DNA from 3 places in the Streptomyces sp. SID5464 genome. Region 3 is predicted to be linked to each of the others. Evidence: riboswitches for the same ligand, from Rfam matches in the RefSeq annotation. Region 3 holds a riboswitch; each other region holds the start of a gene.
What was found. A riboswitch is a leader RNA that binds a small molecule or an ion and turns the genes downstream of it on or off. The one in region 3 is predicted to bind cobalamin.
Positions count from the first base shown of each region.

Region 1: another riboswitch for cobalamin. It lies ahead of GTY47_RS37075 (ABC transporter substrate-binding protein); the one in region 3 lies ahead of GTY47_RS34650 (energy-coupling factor ABC transporter permease).
Region 2: another riboswitch for cobalamin. It lies ahead of GTY47_RS19085 (prenyltransferase/squalene oxidase repeat-containing protein); the one in region 3 lies ahead of GTY47_RS34650 (energy-coupling factor ABC transporter permease).

Region 1 covers NZ_WWIQ01000075.1:167,397-170,659, reverse strand. The annotation lists gene GTY47_RS37085 (APC family permease) at 1-664, opposite strand, end outside; gene GTY47_RS37080 (CoA-binding protein) at 798-1,226, opposite strand; cobalamin riboswitch at 1,303-1,493, shown strand; gene GTY47_RS37075 (ABC transporter substrate-binding protein) at 1,562-2,578, shown strand; gene GTY47_RS37070 (iron chelate uptake ABC transporter family permease subunit) at 2,575-3,263, shown strand, end outside.
Region 2 covers NZ_WWIQ01000029.1:36,239-39,501, forward strand. The annotation lists gene GTY47_RS19080 (SCO2322 family protein) at 37-669, opposite strand; gene GTY47_RS19085 (prenyltransferase/squalene oxidase repeat-containing protein) at 666-1,892, opposite strand; cobalamin riboswitch at 2,005-2,136, opposite strand; gene GTY47_RS19090 (phosphotransferase) at 2,183-2,872, shown strand; gene GTY47_RS19095 (SAM-dependent methyltransferase) at 2,906-3,263, shown strand, end outside.
Region 3 covers NZ_WWIQ01000072.1:178,168-181,430, forward strand. The annotation lists gene GTY47_RS34645 (serine/threonine-protein kinase) at 125-1,510, shown strand; cobalamin riboswitch at 1,579-1,786, shown strand; gene GTY47_RS34650 (energy-coupling factor ABC transporter permease) at 1,816-2,517, shown strand; gene GTY47_RS34655 (energy-coupling factor ABC transporter substrate-binding protein) at 2,514-2,882, shown strand; gene cbiQ (cobalt ECF transporter T component CbiQ) at 2,888-3,263, shown strand, end outside.

The DNA of each region.
Region 1 (3,263 bases), on a different contig from region 3:
TGCCGCTGGAACTGACGGCGCTCAGCACGCCGTGGGCGCCGAACGGGGCGAAGCCGTGCTCGGTGAAGTTGCCCGGGTGGAAGTTGCCGGCCGCGATGATGAAGATCGCGGCGAGCGGCACGGCCACCTTCCACCAGGTGGCGGCGCTGTTGGTGTGCGCCAGGAGCCGCACGCCGAGGAAGTTGATGACGACGAACACGGCCATGAGGACCACGGCGACGACGAACCCGCCGGCCGTCAGCGTCCCGTCCTTCGGGTGCTGGAAGCCCTGCGCCCAGTGCCAGTGCCCGGCGTAGCCGATCATGGCCTCGACCTCGATCGGTGCCACGGTCGCCGCCTGGAGCCAGGAGAACCAGCCGAAGGACATGCCGGCCAGTCCGCCGAAGGCGTAGTGCGGATACCGTGCCGTGCCGCCCGCGACCGGGAACATGCCGCCCAGTTCCGCGTGCACCAGGGCGAGCAGCACGATCGCGACCGCGCCGATCAGCCACGAAAGGATCGCCGCGGGGCCGGCCGCCACGACCGCCTTCTCGGCGCCGTACAACCAGCCGGAGCCGATGATGGAACCGACCGACGCCCACATGAGCCCGATCAGTCCGACGTCCCGGCGCAGTCCGCCCGGACCCCCCTTTACCCCCGCTGCTGCCTGGTCGACGCTCACCATGAATCAAGGGGCCTCTCATGAAGAACTCGGTGAGTTCTGCGAGCAAGAGGCCTCAGGCTAGGAATCGGTCAGCCGACGGCAGAAGGCGAGTTGTACAGCCTTGACCCGGCGCGGGCATTTCCTGGAAAGCGCTTCAGGGATTCTGTACGCGGTGATGAGGGAGTCGTGGGATCTCGATCGCCGGGCAGCGGTCCATCACCATCTCCACGCCCGCGGCGCGGGTCCGGTCGTACGCCGCCTCGTCGATGACGCCGAGCTGGAACCACACGGCCTTCGCGCCCTTTGCGACCGCCTCGTCGGCGACCGCTCCGGCGAGATCGCTGTTCACGAACACGTCCACGACGTCCACGTCGAAGGGGATGTCCGCGAGGCAGGCGTACCCCTTCTCGCCGTGTACCGTCTCCGCCTTGGGATGCACCGGCACGACGCGCTTGCCGTAGCGCTGCAGCACCTCGGCGACGCCGTACGCCGCGCGCCGCCGGTTCGACGACAGGCCGACCACGGCCCAGGTGTCGCCGAGTTCGGTGAGGATCTTGCGGACCGTTGCCTCGTCGCCGTACACCGTCGGCCTCCTCCCGTGGGTGAGCTCTCGTCCGGACAACGACGCAAGGCGGGCGGTGATTCCCCCGCGCCCTCCGTGATAGCTTGCCGAGGCCAGTCGAACCCATGTACGTGGGTCAGGGAATCCGGTGCGAATCCGGAACTGACGCGCAGCGGTGAGGGGGACGGGCGGGGCCTCGGCCACTGGACGGCGTGTGTGACGTCCGGGAAGGCGCCCCGCACCGGACGAACCCGAGTCCGAAGACCTGCTGGCGGCCCCCGCGGCCGTTCGCGGCGGGGGAGCACCGTACGACCGGGCTCCGCGATCGAGCCCTCGACGCCTGAGGACTGGTTTCCGTGCCCCTCGCCCGACCTGCCCGTGCCGCCGTCCTGCTCGCGGCCGGCTCCCTGCTCCTGACCGGCTGCGGCGACTCGCGGGCCACCACGGCGAAAGCCGCAGTCACGCTCGACAACTGCGGCCGCGAGGTGCGCGTGGAGGCCCCGCCGAAGCACGCCGTCTCCCTCAACCAGGGCACCACCGAGATCCTGCTCTCCCTCGGCCTCGCCGACCGTCTCGCGGGCACCGCCACCTGGACCGACCCCGTGATGAAGGGGCTGGAGAAGGCCAATGCGAAGGTGCCGCGCATCGCCGACGACAACCCGTCCTTCGAACGGGTCCTGGCCGCCGACCCCGACTTCGTCGCGGCCTCCTTCGTCTCCACCCTCGGCGAGGGCGGGGTCGCCACCCGCGAGCAGTTCGAGAAGCTCGGCGTCCCCACGTACGTCTCCCCGTCCGACTGCGCCGGCAAGGACAACTCCGGTGACGGTGACGGTGCGCGCGACAAGGCGCTGGGCATCGACACCATCTACGGCGAAGTACGCGACCTGGCGACCGTGTTCGGGGTGCCGGAACGGGGCGACAAGCTCGTGGCCTCCCTGCAGCGGCGCATGGCGAAGGCCACGCGGGGCATCCACGCCTCCGACGTCACCCTCCTGTACTGGTTCGCCAACTCCGAGTCCCCCTACATGGCGGGCTGTTGCGGCGCGCCCGGCATCATCACCCGGGCCCTCGGCGCGAAGAACGTCTTCGACGACACGCACGAGGAGTGGCCGCAGATCAACTGGGAGACGGTCGCCGACCGCGACCCCGACGTCCTCGTCATCGGCGACCTCACCCGCAGGTCGCAGACCGCCGAGTCGGCCGCGAAGAAGATCGCCTTCCTGGAGTCCAACCCGGTGACCAGGAACATGGACGCGGTCAGGCACAAGCGGTACGTGCTGCTCAGCGGGCAGGCCATGAACCCCACCATCCGCACGGTCGAGGGCGTGGAACAGGTCGCCGCCGGACTGCGCGAGTTCGGGCTCGTGAAGTGACCGTCCGCGGGCTCGCGCTCGGCACCGGAGGGGCCCTCCTGCTGGCCGCCTCCCTGGCCCTGGCGATCACCGTCGGCCCCGCCGACATCAGGATCGCGGACGTCTGGTCCGTCGTCGCCGCCCACCTCGGCCTCGGCAGTTCGGACCTGACGCCGATCCGCGACGGTATCGTCTGGCAGCTGCGGCTGCCGCGCACGCTGCTCGCGGCCGTGTGCGGGGCCGGACTCGCCGTGTGCGGGGCGGTGATGCAGTCGCTGCTGCGCAACCCGCTCGCCGACCCGTTCGTGCTCGGGGTGTCCTCCGGCGCCTCCACCGGCGCGGTCGTGGTCGTCGTCCTGGGTGTCGGCGGCGGTACGGTCTCGGTCTCCGCGGGCGCGTTCCTCGGCGCCCTGGTGTCCTTCGCGCTGGTGCTGCTGCTCAGCCACACCCTCGGCGGCACCACCGACCGGGTCGTCCTCGCGGGCGTCGCCGCCATGCAGCTCTTCTCCGCGCTCACCTCCTTCGTCGTGATGACCGCCGCGGACGCCGAGACGACCCGGGGCGTGCTGTTCTGGCTCCTCGGCTCGCTCGGGGGTGCGGGCTGGACCGACGTGTGGCTGTGCCTGGCCGTCCTGGCCGTGACGCTGGTGGTGTGCCTGTCGTACGCCCGTACTCTCGACGCCTTCGCCTTCGGGCAGGACGCGGC
Region 2 (3,263 bases), on a different contig from region 3:
CCGCCCCGGCGGCACGACTGCCCGCAGCTAAGCCGGCTAAGACCGCCCACGCCGCCGTACCTGCCAGATTGCTGCCGCGCCCAGTACCGCCACTACGGCGATTCCCCCCACCAAACCGAGGGACGGGCCGCCGTCCGAGGTGTGCTTCTTCTCTGCGGTCGGGGGCTGCTTCTTCGACAGCTGCTCTCCGCAACCCTTCTCCGGGTAACCCGAGATGGCGCACAGGAGGGCGTTCGTGTCGTAGCGCAACGGCTTGGCCACTGCTGCCAGGGCCTCGGCCGTTGTCGCGTCGGGGGAGACCCGGGCGCAGGCCGTTCGGGCAGGGGGCGGCGTCTCGCCGGGCGGGGCGTCCGTCGGCGTGCCGAAGTCGAGGAGCAGAGCCACTCGCTTCCTGCCGTCCTGCGCGGGCGTCTTGGCGCAGATCGTCGTGAAGTCGGCCTCGCCGCGCGGTCGGGCCGCGTCCCCGGAGTCCTCGCTCACCGCGAAACGGAAGCCCTGGACGTCGCCGTCCGAGGGGCGGGCGGTGGACGGGCCCTGGGTGGCGTAGACCCAGTGGTCGCCGTCGCGGTCCCAGAACGACCAGTACCGGTAGCCGGCGGCCTGGGCCTGGCCCGCTCCCGCGCACAGCAGGAGCGAGGCCAGGAGAAGGAGAACGGCTCGGCGGATCACGGCTGCTGCCTGTTCCTGCGGCCGCTGAAGAGGAAGCCGATGCCGACGCCGGCGACGAGGCAGACACCGACGTACCACCAGACGCCGAAGACGTCCGAGCCCGAGTCGCTCTTCTCCTCCGCCGCTCGGGTCTTCCCGGCGGTCTGCGGGGCCGGGCCGGTCGCGTTCAGCTGCTTCACCAGGTCGGTGCCGCCGAAGTCGCGCGGGTTGGTGCCCGTCGCGTGGGCGGCGAAGATGAGCTGGGCGTAGGCGGCGGGGCCGTTCTGGGCGGCCCACGGGGCGGAGTTCTTCTCCAGCCAGCGCAGGGGCTTCTCCGCCTGCCCGGTGTCGCCGTGCGCGGCGAGCGCGACGACCGCGTCGGCGGTGTTGCCGTGGTCGGGCTGGGGGTCCGAGCCCGCGAGGGCCGAAGTGAGGTGGCCGTCCTCGGCGAGCGTCCTGGTGAGGTAGGCGGCTCCGTTGGCCGCGGCCTGCTCAGGCGTCTTCTCGTCCGCGCAGGTCTCGCCCTTCGCCGCCCCGGTCGCCTCCGTCTTCTCGGCGGGCTTCACCACCATGCCCTTGCCCAAGGCGCCCAGCACGCCCGCCGCCGTGGCGTCCGCGTTGGCGGCGAGCTCGCCCTTCTTGTCCGGCTGGAACGCGAAGGCGCCCGCGTCGTCGCCGTCACAGGCGAGGGCGAGCGTCAGCAGCGCGTCGTAGGGCGACTTGCCGCCCTTCTCGACCTGTTCCGGCTTCTCGCCGGCGGCGGTCAGCGCGCCGATGACGACGGACGTGGAGTTGGTGTCGCTGGCGCCGCCGGGCGTGTAGCCCCAGCCGCCGTCCTTGTTCTGGACGGACTTCAGCCAGGCGACGGCCTTGCCGGTGACGGCGTCGTGCCCGCCGAGGGCGGTGAGCGCCTGTACGGCGGCGGCCGTCTGGTTCGTGTCGACCATGGTCTTGGCGTCGCACGCGGTGGTCGGGTCGGCGCGGTACGGGGCGAAGGAACCGTCCGCGCACTGCTGGCGCACCAGCCACTGCACGGACTTCGCCGCGGGCTTCACGCCCACCGTGTGCTGCGCGAGGAGGGCGAGCGACTGGCGCCAGACGCCGTCGTACCGGGGGTCCTTGTCGCCGTACAGGGCGGAGGGGAAGGCCTGGGACGGGGAAGGGGACGGGGCGGCGGCGGCCGGCGGGGCGGCGCAGATCACGGCGACGGCGGCGAGGACCGCGGCGCTGCGGCGGACGTTCATGATCGGCGGGTGCCTCTCCCTGCGGGGGAGCCGGGCAGCACGGGGCACCCCCGGCGGCTCGGCTCCGTATACCTCGACGGTGCCGTGCACCGGCGGGCTGCCGGGCACGTGAGCCGGTCACGAACCGTACGGGGCGATCCGGCTCACCGCCTCGACGGCAGTTCACGGTTGCGGGTCAGCGCCGGAATTGCACCGGCTTTCCCCCGTACGGGTGTGATGACGACCCGCTTACTGTACCCGCACGTCCAGAACGGGCTGAGGGGTGCCGGGGGCCGGAGTACCTTCGGCGCATGCCGCCGACACCACCGGGACGACTGCTCGGCTCGGGCCGCCGCGCCGACGTGTACGAGATCGACGGGGCGTGGGTGCTGCGGCGTGAACGGGAGGGCGGGGGAGACGCGGCGGGCGAGGGCGCGGTGATGGAGCACGTGCGCGCCCACGGCTACCCGGTGCCCCGGGTCCGTCCGACCGGCTCGCGCACGGACCTGGTGCTGGAACGGCTCTCCGGCCCGACCATGCTCCAGGCCTGCCTGGCGGGCACGCTGGACCTGACGGAGGCGGGCTCGCTCCTCGCCCGGCTGCTGCGCAACCTCCACACCATCCCCGCCCTGCGCTCCACCGGCCCGGCCGTCCGCGTCCTGCACCTGGACCTGCACCCGGAGAACGTGATCCTGACCCCCGACGGTCCCCGCGTCATCGACTGGTCGAACACGGAGGAGGGCGACCCGGCCCTGGACTGGGCGGCGTCCGCCGTCATCCTCGCCCAGGCCGCCGTCGCCGGTGACCACCTCTCCAGCCCGGCCCGCACCATGCTGACCGCCCTCCTCGCCGGCCCGTCCCCCCTCACCCGGCCCGCCCTCACCGAGGCCCTGCGCCGGCGGTCCGCCAACCCGACCATGAGCCGGGCCGAAGTCGAACTACTCGGAAAGGCCGAGGAGTTGATGCTGTCTCAGGGGGGAACGCGTCGGCGAACAAGCTAACGTGGGCCTCCACGACCACACGCAGGAGCGTCCATGAGTGATCAGGTGGGGAACTCCGGGCAGGAGCCGCTTCCCAAGATCGACACCTCCGTGCCGCACTCGGCCCGGATCTGGAACTACTGGCTGGGCGGAAAGGACAACTACGAAGTCGACCGTGTGGCCGGTGACGCGTTCCGCGAGATCTTCCCGGGTATCGAGACCGGAGCCCGCGCCGCCCGCTACTTCCTCGCCCGAGCCGTCCGCCATCTCGCCGCCGAGGAGGGCATCCGCCAGTTCCTGGACATCGGCACCGGGCTGCCCAACGTGGACAACACCCACCAGATCGCCCAGGGGGTGGCCCCGGACAGCCGGATCGTCTACGTCGACAACGACCCGCTGGTGCTGGCCCACG
Region 3 (3,263 bases):
GGAACGGTGGTCACGCGGCGCCAGTATCCTGGGTCGGCTGCGGCACCCCCCACCAACCCCCGCTCGGACGCGGGGAGTTACGGCCTGCGGCGAGGACCTTCCCACGAGCATAGGACGAGGACGAGTGCTGCTAGCGGGCCGCTACCGGCTGGACGTTGAGATCGGGCGCGGCGGAATGGGAGAGGTCTGGCGTGCGTACGACGAGACGCTCGCCAGAGCGGTGGCCGTCAAATTGCTGCTGCCCCAGGACACCGACGCCACGGCGGCCTCCCGGTTCCGTCTGGAGGCCCAGACGGCCGGGCGTCTGAACCACCCCAATCTGGTGGGGGTCCTGGACTTCGGCGAGTACGACAACCGGCTGTACCTGGTGATGGAGCTGGTCGAGGGCGACAGCCTCGCCGGGGTGCTGTCCGTCTCCGGCGCGCTCCCCGCCGAGCGGGTGGCACAACTCGCCGCGCAGGCCGCCGCGGGACTCGCCGCCGCGCACCAGCAGGGCATCGTGCACCGCGACATCAAGCCCGCCAACCTCCTGCTGGACGCGGGCGGCACGCTGAAGATCGGCGACTTCGGCATCGCGCGCTTCCTCGACGACCCGGGCGCCGCGCTCACCGCGACCGGCCAGATCGTCGGCACCGGCCTCTACCTCGCACCCGAACGGGCCCTGGGCCGGCCCGCGGGCCCCGCCTCCGACATGTACTCCCTGGGGTGCGTGCTCTACCAGCTCCTCAGCGGCCGCCCGCCGTTCCAGGCCGACACCGCCGTCGCGCTCCTCCACCAGCATCTCGACAACGCCCCCGTGCCGCCCCGCGAGCTCGGTGTCGCCGGTCTGCCGCCGGCCTTCGAGAGCTACCTCCTCGCCCTGCTCGCCAAGCAGCCCGAGGACCGGCCCACGGCGCAGCAGGCCGCCGAGTGGTTCGCCGGCGGCGCCTGGCGGGGGCTGCCCGAGCCGCTGCCGGAGGCGGCGTCCCCGATGCCGTCCGCCGGGCCGGGGCCATATGCGGCAGCCGGATCCGGCTCCCCGACCACTTACGGGCTGCCCACGGGGTCTCGCACCGCCCCGGGCGGGCGTGCACGTCGCGCCGCGCCCCGCAGCGGTTTCGGCGACCACCGGAGAACGGCCGCGGTGGTGGCCGCGGCGGCCGTCTTCCTCGCCGCGATGCTCGCCGGCGTGCTGTGGTTCTCGCCCGACAACACCGCGACGGAGGGCACCGAACCCGACGCGTCCCCGTCCGCGAGCAGCCCGGCCGCCTCGCCGACCGCCGGCTCCGCCGACCCTCTGGCCTCCGCCCCGGCGGCCGCCACCACGCCGACCGCCGGCACAGTGGCCGATGTCACCCCCTCCACCACGGCACCCGGTTCCCCGGCCCCCGACGCAACGACGCCCGGCCCCACGGGCCCGGCGCAGGAGACGAGCGACAGTTCGCCGGAGAAGGCGGACAAGCCCAAGCAGGAACAGCCTCCCGGGTCCTGGGGGAACGGGGAGGACGAGGACGACGAGGGTGACGACTGAGCCGTACTGCGCCGGTGTGCGAGCGGTCGCCCCCTCACGCGCCCCCGTGCGCGCCCCCTCGGCTGGCTTGTCATGGCCCTTATCTCGGCATTACTGTCACCACGCCTTGGTGAACGGGAAATCCGGTGTGATGCCGGTGCGGCCCTCGCCACTGTGATCGGGAAGTCCGGCTCCGGCCCTAGCGGGCAGCCACTGGGTCCTCATGGACCCGGGAAGGCGGAGTACGGGCGGTGGGACCCGTGAGCCAGGAGACCGGCCAAGGCGCGTCAACCATCCACGAGGTGCTGGAGAGGGTCTGCTGAGCCATGCACATTGCCGAGGGTTTCCTGCCTCCGGCGCACGCGGTCGCCTGGGGCGTCGCGTCTGCGCCGTTCGTCCTCCACGGAGTCCGGTCGCTCACCCGTGAGGTGCGCGAGCACCCCGAGAGCACCCTGCTCCTCGGCGCCTCCGGCGCCTTCACGTTCGTCCTGTCCGCCCTGAAACTGCCGTCCGTCACCGGCAGCTGCTCCCACCCCACCGGCACGGGCCTGGGCGCCATCCTGTTCCGGCCGCCCGCCATGGCGGTGCTGGGCACCATCACCCTGCTCTTCCAGGCGCTGCTGCTCGCGCACGGCGGTCTGACGACGCTCGGCGCCAACGTCTTCTCCATGGCGATCGTCGGGCCCTGGGCGGGCTACGCGGTGTACCGGCTGCTGCGCCGCTACGACGTGCCGCTGATGGTCGCCGTGTTCTTCGCCGCGTTCGTCGCCGACCTGTCCACGTACTGCGTCACCAGCGTGCAGCTGGCGCTCGCGTTCCCCGACCCGGGCAGCGGGTTCCTGGGCGCGCTCGGCAAGTTCGGCTCCATCTTCGCCGTCACCCAGATCCCGCTCGCGGTGAGCGAGGGGCTGCTGACGGTGCTCGTGATGCGGCTGCTGGCGCAGTCCAGCAAGGGCGAACTGACCCGGCTGGGTGTGCTCCTCGACAAGGAGGAGTCGCGCAGCGAGACCGAGGCGGTGGCCCGATGAGCAGGAACACGAAGATCAACCTTCTGCTGCTGCTCGCCGTGGCCGCGCTGGCCGTGCTGCCGCTCGCGCTCGGCCTCGGCGACCACAAGGAGCAGCCGTTCACGGGCTCCGACGGTGAGGCGGAGACGGCGATCACCGAGATCGAGCCGGACTACAAGCCCTGGTTCTCCCCCCTGTACGAACCGCCGTCCGGTGAGATCGAGTCGGCGCTGTTCTCCCTCCAGGCGGCCCTCGGCGCCGGTGTCCTCGCCTACTACTTCGGCCTGCGCCGGGGCAGGCGGCAGGGTGAGCAGCGGGCGCGCGAGCGGGACTCGGAGAACCCGGCGGCCGGCACCGCCGAGGAGTCCACGGCCGAAGGGGCCTGAGCCGGGTGCTGCCGATCGACGCGGCGGCGCACAGCAGTCGCTGGCGCCGCCGCCATCCCGTGGACAAGGCCGTGCTCGGGCTGGGTCTGACCCTGCTGGCGATCTCGCTGCCGCCCTGGCCGGGCGCGGCCCTGGTGCTGCTGACCGCCCTGGTGGTGCTGCTGGGTCCGGCGGGCGTCCCCGGGGGCCGGCTGTGGCGGGCCTACCGGGTGCCGCTCGGTTTCTGCGTGACCGGCGCACTGACGCTGCTCGTGCGGGTCGGCGGGCCGGGCGGCTTCGTCTCCCTGGCCGGTGACGGGCCGGTCCGGGCCGGGGAGTTGCTGCTGCGCACCTCGGCGGCCTCCCTGGGGGTGCTGCTGTTCGCGTTCACCACGCCCATGT